3 regions of the uncultured Halopseudomonas sp. genome follow, and region 3 is predicted to be linked to each of the others. Evidence: predicted binding sites of a transcription regulator. Region 3 holds the regulator's gene; each other region holds the start of a gene.

Region 1 (4,228 bases), on a different contig from region 3:
TGGATTCTGCGGCCGAGCCGTTATCCATGATCTGTTGTTCGCGGCTAGCACCGGGTACAAAGTCACCGCCCAAGCCAACCAGTACATCGTTTTCAAACGTCAGTACTACGCGTTCCTGCTCGCGCGCCTGGTGCCCTGCTTTCATGCTGTACAGGTAATCCCAGCGCTCAGGGTGGAAGGTGTCCTGGATCAGGGGGCTGCCCATAATGAAACGCACCTGCCTTGTGGTCATGCCGGGACGTAGTTGGTTGACCATTTCCTGGGTCACAACATTGCCTTGCTGCACATCAATCTTGTACACCCCGGGGAAGCTGCAGCCTGCAAGGCCGAGTACCGAGAGACATACGAGGATACAGAGGATTCGGTGTAAGCTGTTTGGCATGACGTGGTAACATCCATTATCTTGAAGCGGCTAGATAGCCGTGAATCATACCCGACTGATCCCGCCCTGCGAAGCGCTGAACGAGAAACTGACATGGTTGAAAATCAAGAACTCCGTAAAGCCGGCCTGAAAGTAACCCTGCCGCGCGTGAAGATCCTGCAGATGCTGGACAACTCCCCGGAACGCCATCTGAGCGCCGAAGACGTCTACAAGGCGTTGATGGAAGCGGGCGAAGACGTCGGGCTTGCGACAGTGTATCGGGTACTTACCCAGTTCGAGACTGCCGGTCTGGTCGAGCGTCATAACTTTGATGGCGGTCACGCTGTATTCGAACTGGCCGACTCCGAGCATCACGACCACATGGTGTGCGTGGATACAGGTGAGGTCGTCGAGTTCTTCGATGCCGAGATTGAGCGTCGTCAGCGGGACATCGTGAAAGAGCATGGTTTCGAGCTGGTCGACCACAATCTGGTGCTGTACGTAAAGAAGACCAAGTAGCGTCGACAGCAAGCTCTCGTGCTGATCAAAAAGCCAGGCCTTTAGCCTGGCTTTTTTGTGGGCGCTAGTAGGGCGCTTTTACTGCGCGACCGACATGAGTTTACGTGCGTGAGCCAGCGACTCCTCGGTCATGTCTATGCCGCCCAGCATCCGCGCGATTTCCTGCACCCGTCCGTCCTGGCTCAGGTGGTCTATTCGGGTGCTGGTGGATTCGTCTGTCTGTTCCTTGCGCACGAACAGGTGCTGATGACCATGGGCTGCGACCTGGGGCAGGTGAGTCACAGTCAGGACCTGACCATTGCTGCCGAGCTTGCGCAGCATGCTGCCGACGATTTCTGCGGTTGGTCCGCCAATGCCGACGTCCACCTCGTCGAATACCAGCGTAGGTACGCGCGAAGTTTGCACCGTGGTGACCTGGATGCCCAGGCTGATGCGTGACAGCTCGCCGCCGGAGGCGACCTTGGCCAGGGGCTTGGCTGGCTGGCCAGGGTTGGCGCTGACCAGCAGCTCCACCGATTCCTGGCCGTGGGGCATTATTGCGTCGGCATCATGGGGTTGCAGTTGTACCTTTACTTGCCCGCCGGGCATGCCCAGTTGCTGAATCTGACCGGTCACAGCTTCACCCAGACGAATGGCGGCCGCCTGGCGTATTGCGGTGAGCTCGACGGCCAGTTGCCGGTAATGCTCACGGAATGCTTCAAGCTCTTCGCCCAAACGCTCGGCGTCCATATCTTGCTGCTGCATGCTTTCCAGTTCGTCGATCAGCCGTTGCTGTAGCGCTGGCAGTTCATCCGGATTGACACGATGTTTGCGCGCCAGGTCGTGGATTACGCCCAGACGTTCTTCCACTTGCTGCTGGCGCTCGGGATCGGCTTCGAAGTGATCCAGATAGCGAGTCAGTTCGCCTACTGCCTCTTCAATCTGGATCTGTGCGCTGGCGAGCATGCCGTTGGCCTCATCCAGACTGTGATGATTGTTCTTGAACGTGGCCAGGCGCTGTTGGCTGGCGGTCAGGGCCTGCAATACGCTGCCGCTGTCATTCTCGCTGCACAGGTTGATGACCTGTTGGCACGACTGCATGATCTGCTCGGCATTGGCCAGTTGACGCTGGTCGTTTTCCAGTGCTTCTATTTCGCCTTCCTGCAGGCTGAGGTTGTCCAGCTCTTCAAGCTGATAAGTCAGTAACTGGAGTCGCGAACTCTGCTCGTTGCCCTGCTGGCTGGCCTGCTGCAAGGCCTGTTCGGTTTGTTTGCAGCGCTGCGCCGCCAGCTGTACCTGACGCGCCAGTTCGCGGCTGCCGGCGTAGTCATCGAGTAGGCGGCGGTGTGTGTCGGGTTTGAGCAGCGACTGATGTTCGTGCTGGCTGTGAATGTCGATCAGCATCCCGCCAAGTGCTTTCAGATCCTGCTGTGGACAAGGACTGCCGTTTATATAGCCACGCGAGCGACCTTCGGCGGTAATCACTCGGCGCAGTATCACTTGCTGGTCGTCGCTCGCCAGGTCTCTTTCGCTGAGCCAGGCAGTGGCTTCGGGAATCTGGCGAATATCGAAGGTCGCCAGGATGTCGGCCTTGTCGGTACCTGGTCGCACGGCGCCGCTGTCGGCACGGTCACCCAGGGTCAGTGCCAGTGCGTCGAGCATGATCGACTTGCCTGCGCCGGTCTCGCCGGTGATCGCAGTCATGCCGCTGGTTATCTCCAGTTCGAGGTGATCGACGATTGCGTAATTGTTCACTGCCAGATGAACCAGCATGGCAACGCTCCTGCATAGTTGGTCTGGTTATTTATACAGTAGTTTGAGCTGTGTCGACAAGTACTCTGCTTGTTGGCTATTTCTACCCCTTGAAGCCTGGGGGAAAGACCCCATATAAGATGCTGATACCAGTTAACGGGCGCTCGAGCGCCCCGCAGTCAGAACAGGAGACACAGATGGCAGACGAACACAGACAGGATCCTACCGGCGCCGAAGAGGTGGAAGAGGTGCTCTCCGAGGATACTCCGGATGATCTGGCTGCGCGGGTCAGCGTCCTCGAGGAAGAGCTGGCCGCCGCCAAGGATCAGGCCCTGCGCGCTGCCGCAGACGTGCAAAATGCCCGTCGCCGTGCGGAGCAGGAAGTCGAGAAGGCGCACAAGTTTGCGCTGGAGCGTTTCGCCAACGATCTGCTGCCGGTACTCGAGAGTCTCGAACGGGGCGTTGAGCTGGCTGACCCGAATGACTCGGCGATAAAGCCGATGCGCGATGGTATGGAACTGACTCTGAAAATGTTCAGTGAGACCCTCGAGCGCTTCCAGATCGTGGCGGTTGACCCCCATGGTGAGCCCTTCAATCCGGAGCTGCACCAGGCCATGGCGATGGAGGAGCGCGACAATGTCGAGCCCAATACCGTCATCCGTGTATTCCAGAAGGGCTACACCCTGAGTGGTCGCCTGTTGCGCCCGGCGATGGTGGTGGTGAGTAAGACTCCCGCCGACAAGCCAGACACGCCCTCGATTGACGAGCAGGCTTGAAATTGATTTTGCTGCCCCCATCAAGGGTGCATAGATAGATAAACCCCTGCCGCCGGCCAGCCGCGGCAAAGCTGAATCGGAGATTTACATATGGGCAAGATTATCGGTATTGACCTCGGGACCACCAACTCCTGCGTTGCAGTGATGGAAAATGGTGTTGCCAAGGTAATTGAGAACTCAGAGGGTACCCGTACCACGCCTTCTATCGTTGCTTACACCAATGATGGCGAGACTCTCGTTGGTCAGTCAGCCAAACGCCAGTCTGTGACCAACCCACAGAACACTCTGAACGCGGTCAAGCGTCTGATCGGCCGTCGCTTCGAAGAAGAAGTAGTTCAGAAAGACATCAAGCTGGTTCCTTACAAGATCGTCAAAGCCGACAACGGTGATGCATGGGTCGAAGTGAAGGGCGAGAAGATTGCACCTCCGCAGATTTCTGCCGAAGTGCTGAAGAAGATGAAGAAGACCGCTGAAGACTATCTGGGCGAGAAAGTAACCGAAGCCGTTATCACGGTTCCGGCCTACTTTAACGACAGCCAGCGTCAAGCGACCAAGGATGCCGGTCGTATTGCCGGTCTTGACGTCAAGCGGATCATCAACGAGCCAACAGCTGCTGCACTGGCCTATGGCATGGACAAGTCCCGTGGCGACTCCACCATTGTCGTATACGACCTGGGTGGCGGTACCTTCGACGTTTCCGTAATCGAAATTGCCGAAGTTGATGGCGAGCACCAGTTCGAAGTGCTGGCGACCAACGGTGACACCTTCCTGGGTGGCGAAGATTTCGACATGCGCCTGATCGATTATCTGGCCGATGAGTTCAAGAAAGAAAATGGCATTG
Region 2 (4,228 bases), on a different contig from region 3:
CATTGGATGATCTGGTCAAGGGTTTCCCGGTGCTGGAAACCGCCTGATAATCCGTCCCTATTACATACACAGTCTTTCAGTTAGATGGAGCAAGTAGCAACCATGGCAAAGATCATTGATATCAAGGGTCGGGAAGTTCTCGATTCGCGCGGCAACCCTACTGTTGAAGCTGACGTTACCCTGGACGGTGGCGCGTTTGGCAGTGCCTGCGCTCCCTCTGGTGCTTCCACCGGCTCACGGGAAGCCCTGGAACTGCGTGATGGCGACAAGAGCCGTTACATGGGCAAGGGTGTCCTCAAGGCTGTCGCCAATATCAATGGTCCCATTCGCGAGCTGCTGGTGGGCCGGGATGCCACTGATCAGGCCGGTCTGGACCGCGCGATGATCGAGCTCGACGCTACCGAGAACAAGGCTACCCTGGGCGCAAATGCAATCCTTGCTGTTTCCCTGGCTGCTGCCAAGGCGGCTGCCCAGGCCAAGGGTGTTCCGCTGTACGCACACATTGCTGATTTGAACGGCACGCCCGGTGAATATTCAATGCCCGTTCCGATGATGAACATCATCAACGGTGGTGAGCATGCTGACAACAATGTGGATATTCAGGAGTTCATGGTTCAGCCAGTTGGTGCCAAGAGCTTCGCTGACGCATTGCGCATGGGCGCCGAGATATTTCACCACCTCAAGGCAGTACTGAAGGCCCGTGGCCTGAGCACTTCCGTAGGTGACGAGGGCGGTTTCGCACCTAATCTCGCATCGAATGAAGACGCGCTGGCGGCGATTGCCGAAGCAGTTGCCAATGCCGGTTATACCCTGGGTGATGACGTGACTCTCGCACTGGATTGCGCCTCCAGCGAATTCTACAAGAACGGCAAGTATGATTTGGCTGGCGAAGGACAAGTGTTCGATGCCGCCGGTTTTGCCGATTACCTGGCTGGTCTTACCGAGCGTTATCCGATCATCTCCATCGAAGATGGTATGGATGAGTCCGACTGGGCTGGCTGGAAAATCCTGACCCAGAAGATCGGCGACAAGGTGCAACTGGTAGGTGATGACCTGTTTGTGACTAACACCAAGATCCTCAAGCGCGGTATTGATGAGTCCATCGGTAACTCGATTCTGATCAAGTTCAACCAGATCGGCTCGTTGACCGAAACCCTGGAGGCTATTCAGATGGCCAAAGCGGCCGGCTTCACTGCGGTGATTTCCCATCGCTCGGGCGAGACTGAGGACAGCACCATCGCTGACCTAGCCGTAGGCACCTCCGCCGGTCAGATCAAGACCGGATCCCTATGCCGCTCTGACCGCGTAGCCAAATACAACCAGTTACTGCGTATCGAAGAGCAGTTGCAGGGCAAGGCCAAGTACAACGGCCGCGCCGAGTTCCGTAGCTGAGCGGCAAATCTAATGATGGCCATCACGGCGCTATACACCAACCTGAAGCCAAAGCCAGCCCCTAGAGGGTTGCTTTGCCTGTTTGTTGCACATTGCGGTGAAGCGCGGTGAAATGGCTATGGCTAGCCGCATTGCTGTTGTTGGCCGGGCTACAGTATCGTCTCTGGGTAGGCGAGGGCAGTCTCGCCCATGTGGCTCAGCTAAAACAGGAGATCGCTGAACAAGCACGCGTGAACGAAGAGCTTCTGGAGCGTAATCGAGTGCTTACTGCCGAAGTCAGGGAGCTGAAGCAGGGCCTGGAAACGGTTGAGGAGCGTGCCCGGCACGAGCTGGGCATGATCCGTGAGGGCGAAACGCTGTTTCAATTGAGCACCGATTGATGAACACACCCGTGTCCTTCTGGGTGGTCATTCCCGCCGCGGGTATCGGCTCACGCATGCAGGCAGACCGGCCCAAGCAATATCTGCCATTGGGTGATCGGTTGCTTATCGAGCATACCCTCGACTGCTTTCTGGATCGGCCCGGTCTCAAGGGGCTCATCGTCTGTCTTTCCGCTGCTGATCGCTGGTGGGATGATCTGGATTGTGCCACGGACACGCGTATTCAAAGAGTCCTTGGTGGCAGAGACCGTGCAGACTCGGTTCTGGCTGGCCTCAAGGCGCTATTGCGGCAGGGGGCGGGCAGCAGCGACTGGGTGCTGGTGCACGATGCGGCCCGTCCCAATCTCGCGGCAACAGATTTGCACAAGCTGCTCAATACCCTGGCCGATGATCCCGTTGGCGGGCTCTTGGCGGTGCCGGTGCGCGATACTCTGAAATGCGTCGGTGCCGATGGCCGGGTGGCATCTACCCCTGATCGCTCCCTTTACTGGCAGGCTTATACCCCCCAGATGTTTCGCCTCGGTGCGTTGCACGACGCCTTGACCCAGGCGCTGGCTAACGGCGCGGTCATTACTGATGAAGCTTCGGCGATGGAATATTCTGGCCAGGCGCCCCGTCTGGTCGAGGGTCGTTCGGACAATATCAAGGTCACCCGTCCCGAAGACCTTGAGTGGTTGGCCCGACTCCGCGACTAGGTCTGCAGCTCTGTTCCCCCAGCTTTTCCAAAGTCTTTCCATGCTTAGGTATTAGTCCTGTCAGGGGCTTTATTTGCTTTGCTGCTTTGCTCTTTTCTGCCATCCGTCTCTCCACTACAAAATCCCGTTGACCGACTTGGCGTCGGTGATATGCTGTATAGATATACAGTATTTTGGAGTGGTGATTATGGGCGTCGTTGCTCTTGATACCCTGCTACAGCAACAACATGTGTGGAGAGGCCAGCCCACCGGCTTGCCGGCCACCGTTCAGCCTACCGGTCACGCAGCTCTTGACGCTGTACTGCCAGCCGCTGGCTGGCCGGACGCCGCATTGAGCGAAATTCTTCACGCCCGTGATGGTATGGGTGAACTGCAATTGCTCTGGCCGACCCTGGCCCGACTGAGTAATGCGGGCGAACGCATCATGTTGGTAGCTCCGCCATTCGTTCCCTATATTCCGGCATGGAGAGCCGCGGGTGTGGACGAGCGGCAGCTGGTGATGGTGGATGCAACAGAAGATCAGTCGTTGTGGACCGTGGAGCAATGTCTGCGTTCAGGTTGCTGTGGAGCGGTCATCTGTTGGCCTCAACGTGCTGGTGACAGAGCATTGCGGCGCATTCAGGTGGCTGCGGAGACGGGAGAAACCTTGGCCTTTGCCTATCGTCCGCTGGCTGAATCGGTTAACCCTTCACCGGCAGCGTTGCGGCTGGTCTTTGACGACGTCCCCGGCCAGGTCAGAATACTCAAGTGCCGGGGCGGTCGACCGCCGGCGGGCACGTTAAGCATTCAGGCAGGTCGTTGATACCATGCGTTGGGCCTGCATACTTTTTCCCCAGCTTGCACTTGATGGCGTTCTTCGTAGCCGCGAAGACCCCGCTGCGGCTCTGGCTTTGATAGCTGGTCCGACGCAACGACGGGTACTGCAGACAGTCACTCCGGCTGCCAGGGAACTAGGTCTACGCCCAGGCATGTCGCTTACAGCAGCCAGGGCTTTGACTGATGCGTTTGTGTCAGCCGAATACGATGAGAAGCAGATAGGGCACTGGCATCAGCTCCTGGCAGCCTGGGCGTATCGTTATAGCTCCCATGTGAGTCTTAATTATCCACGCACATTGCTTCTGGAGGTGCAGTCGAGCATGGGGTTGTTTGGTCCTTGGCCACGCTTTGAGCAACGCTTGCGAGATGAGCTTGACACCATGGGTTTTCGTCATCGTATAGCCCTGGCGCCTAATCCTGCTGCCGCACGCATGCTAGCTAATAGTCATGACGGAATAGCCGTCGCTGACCGGCATGCGCTATGTGAGATGCTCGGGCATATGTCGGTTGAGCGCATAGGCCTACCTGATGAATCGGCAACGGCGTTATCGCGAATGGGCCTGCGACGACTACAGCAGGTTCTGGCGTTGCCGCGAGCAACCCTGGCCAGACGCTTTCCCGAGACGGTTCTTAGGCATATTGACACCTTGCTGGGGGATCGCCCGCTGGTGCTTGATTGCTACGCACCGCCGGATTGTTTCGATAGTCGCCTGGAGCTCAACTTTGACGTCGAATCAAATCAGGCGCTGTTTTTTCCGGTCAAAAGGCTGGTCTCTGACCTGGCAGCGTTTCTTGCCGGTCGCGACAGCGGGGTGCTGCGCTTTATGCTGCACCTTGAGCACCGCAACCTGGAAGATACTCAACTACCCATTGGCTTGTTGGCCGCTGAACGCGATGCCGAGATGCTTTTTGAGTTGACTCGCGGTCGTCTCGAACCATTGCAGA
Region 3 (4,228 bases):
GATGAAGAGGGCGAGTCACGCGTACTTCGTAACAAGCGCCGCTGCCCGGTCTGCAGCACAGCGATGGACAGTTACCTGGTCGATGAACAGCATAAGCTGCATGTATGTGGTAACAACCCCGATTGCACCGGATTCGAGATCGAGGAAGGTGCTTTCAAGATCAAGGGTTATGACGGTCCGCGACTGGATTGCGACAAATGTGGCAGCGAGATGCAGCTCAAGACGGGTCGTTTTGGCAAGTATTTCGGTTGCACCAACAGCGAATGCAAGAACACCCGTAAGTTGCTGAGAAATGGTGAGGCGGCGCCGCCGAAGATGGATCCGGTACCAATGCCAGAGCTGGCCTGTGAAAAGGTCGACGACGTTTATGTGCTGCGTGATGGTGCTTCGGGGATGTTTCTGGCGGCCAGCCAGTTTCCCAAGAACCGCGAAACCCGCGCACCGCTGGTCAAGGAGCTGTTGCCGCACCGCAAGGAAATCGATCCCAAGTATCATTTCCTGCTCGAAGCGCCGGTTGCTGATCCTGATGGCATTGCAACGGTTATTCGTTACAGCCGCAAGACCAAAGAGCAGTACGTACAGAGTGAAGTCGATGGCAAGCCTAATGGATGGCGCGCCTATCATGACGGTAAGCGCTGGGTCGAGGATGACAAGCGGCCGAAACCGAAGAGCTGAGGGTTGAGTCATGGCTAACGAAGTCTATACCCGCACTAATCAGGCTTTGCATTTTGCCCGTATGGCGATCGATGCCTGGTACGAGGCTGAGAACTCCAATGCGTTATCGGCCATCACCATGGCGCGTTATCACCGTGAGCACGCACTTTTTCATCTGCACCGTGGGGTTCTGGCTGTTGCCCATGAGGTAGCTGATCGCTATCGGTGGCCTCTGCTGGAGGTTCGCTCGCTGGATGTGATGCTCGAGCCTCAGACCTCCGAACGCTTTCCGGGGCCCGAGTTTGCCGAGCTGAGCGAACTGGCGCATGCGCCTGATAGCTGGCTGGGGCGACTGCTGCGCGGTTGGGATATCTTGAACCTCCCTCCGCGGCCGGAAGAGGCCAAAGCTCCGGCCGATGATCTGATCGCTGTCAGTGCAGTGAAAGCCTCGGTGGATTGGTCACTGGACGATGCCCGTGAAGCCCACGCTGCTCTGACTGAGCGGGTTGCTTGCTATCGAGAAGGCATGGTCGAGTGGTAGCAGTGTCTGCGATTGGCCGCAGCATTGTGATAAACTGCTCGGCCAATCAACAGGAGACCCGACATGTCATCTTCATCTTTTCTGGAGATAGTAGAGCTTGAAAACGGCAAGGTAGCTCTGCGCCGCTCCAATGAAGAAGCCGAGCCTCTGGTGGTTATCGAGTTCTCTGCTGATGCTCAGGATTTTCTGCAAGGCCATTACATCGAAGTTGCCAAGGCGATGATCAGCGCTGGTATGCAGGTCGCCGGACAGGTAATGGAAGAGGGTGAGCCCTACTCGGAAGACCGTACAGTCCACTGAGGACAGGGCGGCAGATGTGCCTGCCCTGATCGTCCTGTTGAATCACGCAGCCAGGCAGCTATCCAGACACACATTCAGACTCTGACAACGTCCCTTGTTAGCGGCTGAGCGCAGCAGTCCGCTTGTCCGGCCGTTCTGGCCATCAGTTGCCAGCCAACTGACAACCGTATGGCTGCAGCCCAGACTGAGCAACTCACAGCACAGATCAAGGCTGTCCATCCCCGGCTTGCATCTCACGATCAAAATCCGTTCCGGATTGAGTCCTGCGTTGCGCAACCATTGATGGCTTACTGTTTCGGGTGGATCAAGCAGTGTCAGCCAGCCGGGCGCATCAGCGCGGCTCAGTTCACGCAGAACCGGAGCCAACCATTGAAGGCACTGTCTGGGTGCGCCATTGAGACGAATTTCGCTGAAGGCGTCTTCGGGCTCGGCCTGGCGCGTTGGTCGTGTGCTTGCCAGTGCCGGCTTGGAGGGCATCGCGTAACGGGACGCCATCAGAGCGTTATGGAAAAGCTCTGGTTGTACTGCAGCACTGATGGATCGGTTGTGGTCGTGGGAATACAACATAATGAACCCCTCTAGCGGCGTATTACGCCGACACTCAAGCCTTCGATGGTCAGTTCCTCTTCACCCAGATCAATTTCAATTGGTGCGAAATCCGGGTTTTCTGCGTGAAGCAGAACCTTGCGGCCCTGTTTCTGAAAACGCTTGACCGTGACTTCATCGCCGATGCGGGCGACTACGATCTGTCCGTTACGGGCAACGGCGGTGCGATGAACTGCCAGCAGATCACCATCCAGAATGCCGACGTCACGCATACTCAGACCCTGCACCCGAAGCAGATAATCTGCCCTGGGGCGGAAAAATCCGGGGTCTATCTGGCAGTGATCCTCGATATTTTCCAGAGCCAGTACCGGTGCGCCTGCGGCAACGCGGCCTATTACCGGTAGACGTCCTTCAGGTGTGTCTACGTCCTGCTCCGGTAGCCGAATGCCCCTGGATGCTCCAGGGATCATTTCAATTGCACCCTTGCGGGCCAGTGCACGCAGATGATCTTCCGCAGCGTTTGGTGATTTGAATCCGAGCACCCGGGCTATGTCGACGCGGGTAGGCGGATAGCCATTGGCATCCATGTACTCCTTGATGAAGGCAAGGATTTGTTGTTGTCTGGCGGTCAGTTTTTGCATCCGGCTCTACCTGTTTGTATATACAGTAACTGTGATTATATACAGTTGTTGGCAGAGGGCAAGCGTCGGCGTCATTTCCATGATTAACCGCAAATCGTTTCGGCTGCTTGACATGGAATGCGTTTGAAACGTATGTTTGAAACAATTGTTTATGAGTGTAATCGCCCATGGCCCAGTCTGATACCGTCGAACGCATTCTTGATGCTGCCGAGCAACTTTTCGCCGAGAAGGGTTTTGCCGAGACCTCGCTGCGCCTGATCACCAGCAAGGCCGGGGTGAATCTGGCGGCGGTCAATTATCACTTCGGGTCCAAGAAGGCATTGATTCAGGCGGTCTTTGTGCGTTTTCTCAATCCCTTTGTCAGCAGCCTGGATCAGGAGCTTGACCGCCACCAGCAGCAGGGCGGCAATACCCAGCTTACATTGGAGCAGTTGCTTGAGATGCTGGTCAGGCAGGCGCTGACAGTCAAGCCGCGTAGTGGCAATGATCTGGCTATTTTCATGCGCTTGCTGGGCCTGGCCTTCAGCCAGAGTCAGGGTCATTTGCGCAAGTATCTGGCAGAGGTGTACGGCAAGGTGTTCCAGCGTTATATGCAGTTGGTTTATGTTGCCGCGCCGCAATTGCCACCTACTGAACTCTTCTGGCGGGTGCATTTCATGTTGGGTAGCGCCGCCTTTACGATGTCGAGCATGAAAGCCCTGCGTGCGATTGCCGAAGCCGAGTTTGGTGTTCAGACCGGCATCGACCAGGTTCTCAAGCTTATGGTCCCGTTCCTCGCCGCCGGGATGCGCGCCGAGAGCGTCAAGCCGCCGGTAACCATCGAGTCCAATACTCGGTCAAGGCTTGAACACGTGTGAAGGGCTCGCACTTAGTTGCTGCCTGTGAGCCCTAACGCTATTCCCAAGTAGTCTCTCGTTTCCCCTGTGTGCCGGTTTCCTAGCGCAGTCTGATCCGTTATCGTGTGTGCACTTTTAACGGAGGTGGCAATGCCGCTGGATCTGATCCTTATATCCCTTGCATCCCAGCGCCTTATTGGGCTCAGTGGCGGTGTGCGGGTATGCGAATTTCCTGTCTCTACAGCACTCAATGGTCCTGGCGAACAGGACGGTTCCGGATGCACTCCACGGGGTGCGCACAGGGTCAGAGCACGCATTGGTGCAGGCCAGCCACTGGCCTCGGTGTATATAGGTCGCCGGCCCACCGATGAAATCTGGTCGCCTGAGCTTGCCCGCGAACACCCACACAGGGACTGGATTCTGACCCGCATACTCTGGTTGTGTGGTGAAGAATCAGGATTCAATCGCGGTGGTAGTCAGGATTCCCAGCGCCGCTATATATATCTGCACGGTACCCCGGACGATCAACCCATGGGTGTGGCCCTTTCCCATGGTTGTGTTCGGCTGCGCAACAGCGACATGCTTGCGCTGTTCGATTGCACGCCAGTAGGCTGCCGCGTTGAAATTCACGAGCAGGCCATCGATCTGCTCATGCACGCCAATTCCCGAACGGAGTAACACTGTTGAAACAAGGCACCCTGATGCTTGAT

Evidence for each region. The regulator LexA, encoded in region 3, represses DNA repair genes until DNA is damaged. The targets are predictions, from matches to a motif close to CTGTNTNNNNANACAG.
Region 1: the regulator LexA is predicted to act here: its motif matches at 2,656-2,671, upstream of recN (DNA repair protein RecN).
Region 2: the regulator LexA is predicted to act here: its motif matches at 2,621-2,636, upstream of imuA (translesion DNA synthesis-associated protein ImuA).

What each region holds. Positions count from the first base shown of each region.
Region 1 covers NZ_CAXBOV010000037.1:16,443-20,670, reverse strand. Annotated here, with positions in the region: gene AAC076_RS16160 (outer membrane protein assembly factor BamE) at 1-382, opposite strand, end outside; gene fur (ferric iron uptake transcriptional regulator) at 476-880, shown strand; gene recN (DNA repair protein RecN) at 959-2,632, opposite strand; gene grpE (nucleotide exchange factor GrpE) at 2,752-3,387, shown strand; gene dnaK (molecular chaperone DnaK) at 3,478-4,228, shown strand, end outside.
Region 2 covers NZ_CAXBOV010000005.1:87,492-91,719, forward strand. Annotated here, with positions in the region: gene kdsA (3-deoxy-8-phosphooctulonate synthase) at 1-47, shown strand, start outside; gene eno (phosphopyruvate hydratase) at 103-1,392, shown strand; gene AAC076_RS03730 (septum formation initiator family protein) at 1,500-1,772, shown strand; gene ispD (2-C-methyl-D-erythritol 4-phosphate cytidylyltransferase) at 1,772-2,467, shown strand; gene imuA (translesion DNA synthesis-associated protein ImuA) at 2,655-3,269, shown strand; gene AAC076_RS03745 (DNA polymerase Y family protein) at 3,274-4,228, shown strand, end outside.
Region 3 covers NZ_CAXBOV010000003.1:168,029-172,256, reverse strand. Annotated here, with positions in the region: gene topA (type I DNA topoisomerase) at 1-675, shown strand, start outside; gene AAC076_RS02600 (DUF6586 family protein) at 686-1,195, shown strand; gene AAC076_RS02595 (hypothetical protein) at 1,259-1,495, shown strand; gene sulA (SOS-induced cell division inhibitor SulA) at 1,538-2,062, opposite strand; gene lexA (transcriptional repressor LexA) at 2,074-2,682, opposite strand; partial or broken gene AAC076_RS02580 (TetR family transcriptional regulator) at 2,850-3,482, shown strand; gene AAC076_RS02575 (L,D-transpeptidase) at 3,669-4,196, shown strand; gene nagZ (beta-N-acetylhexosaminidase) at 4,220-4,228, shown strand, end outside.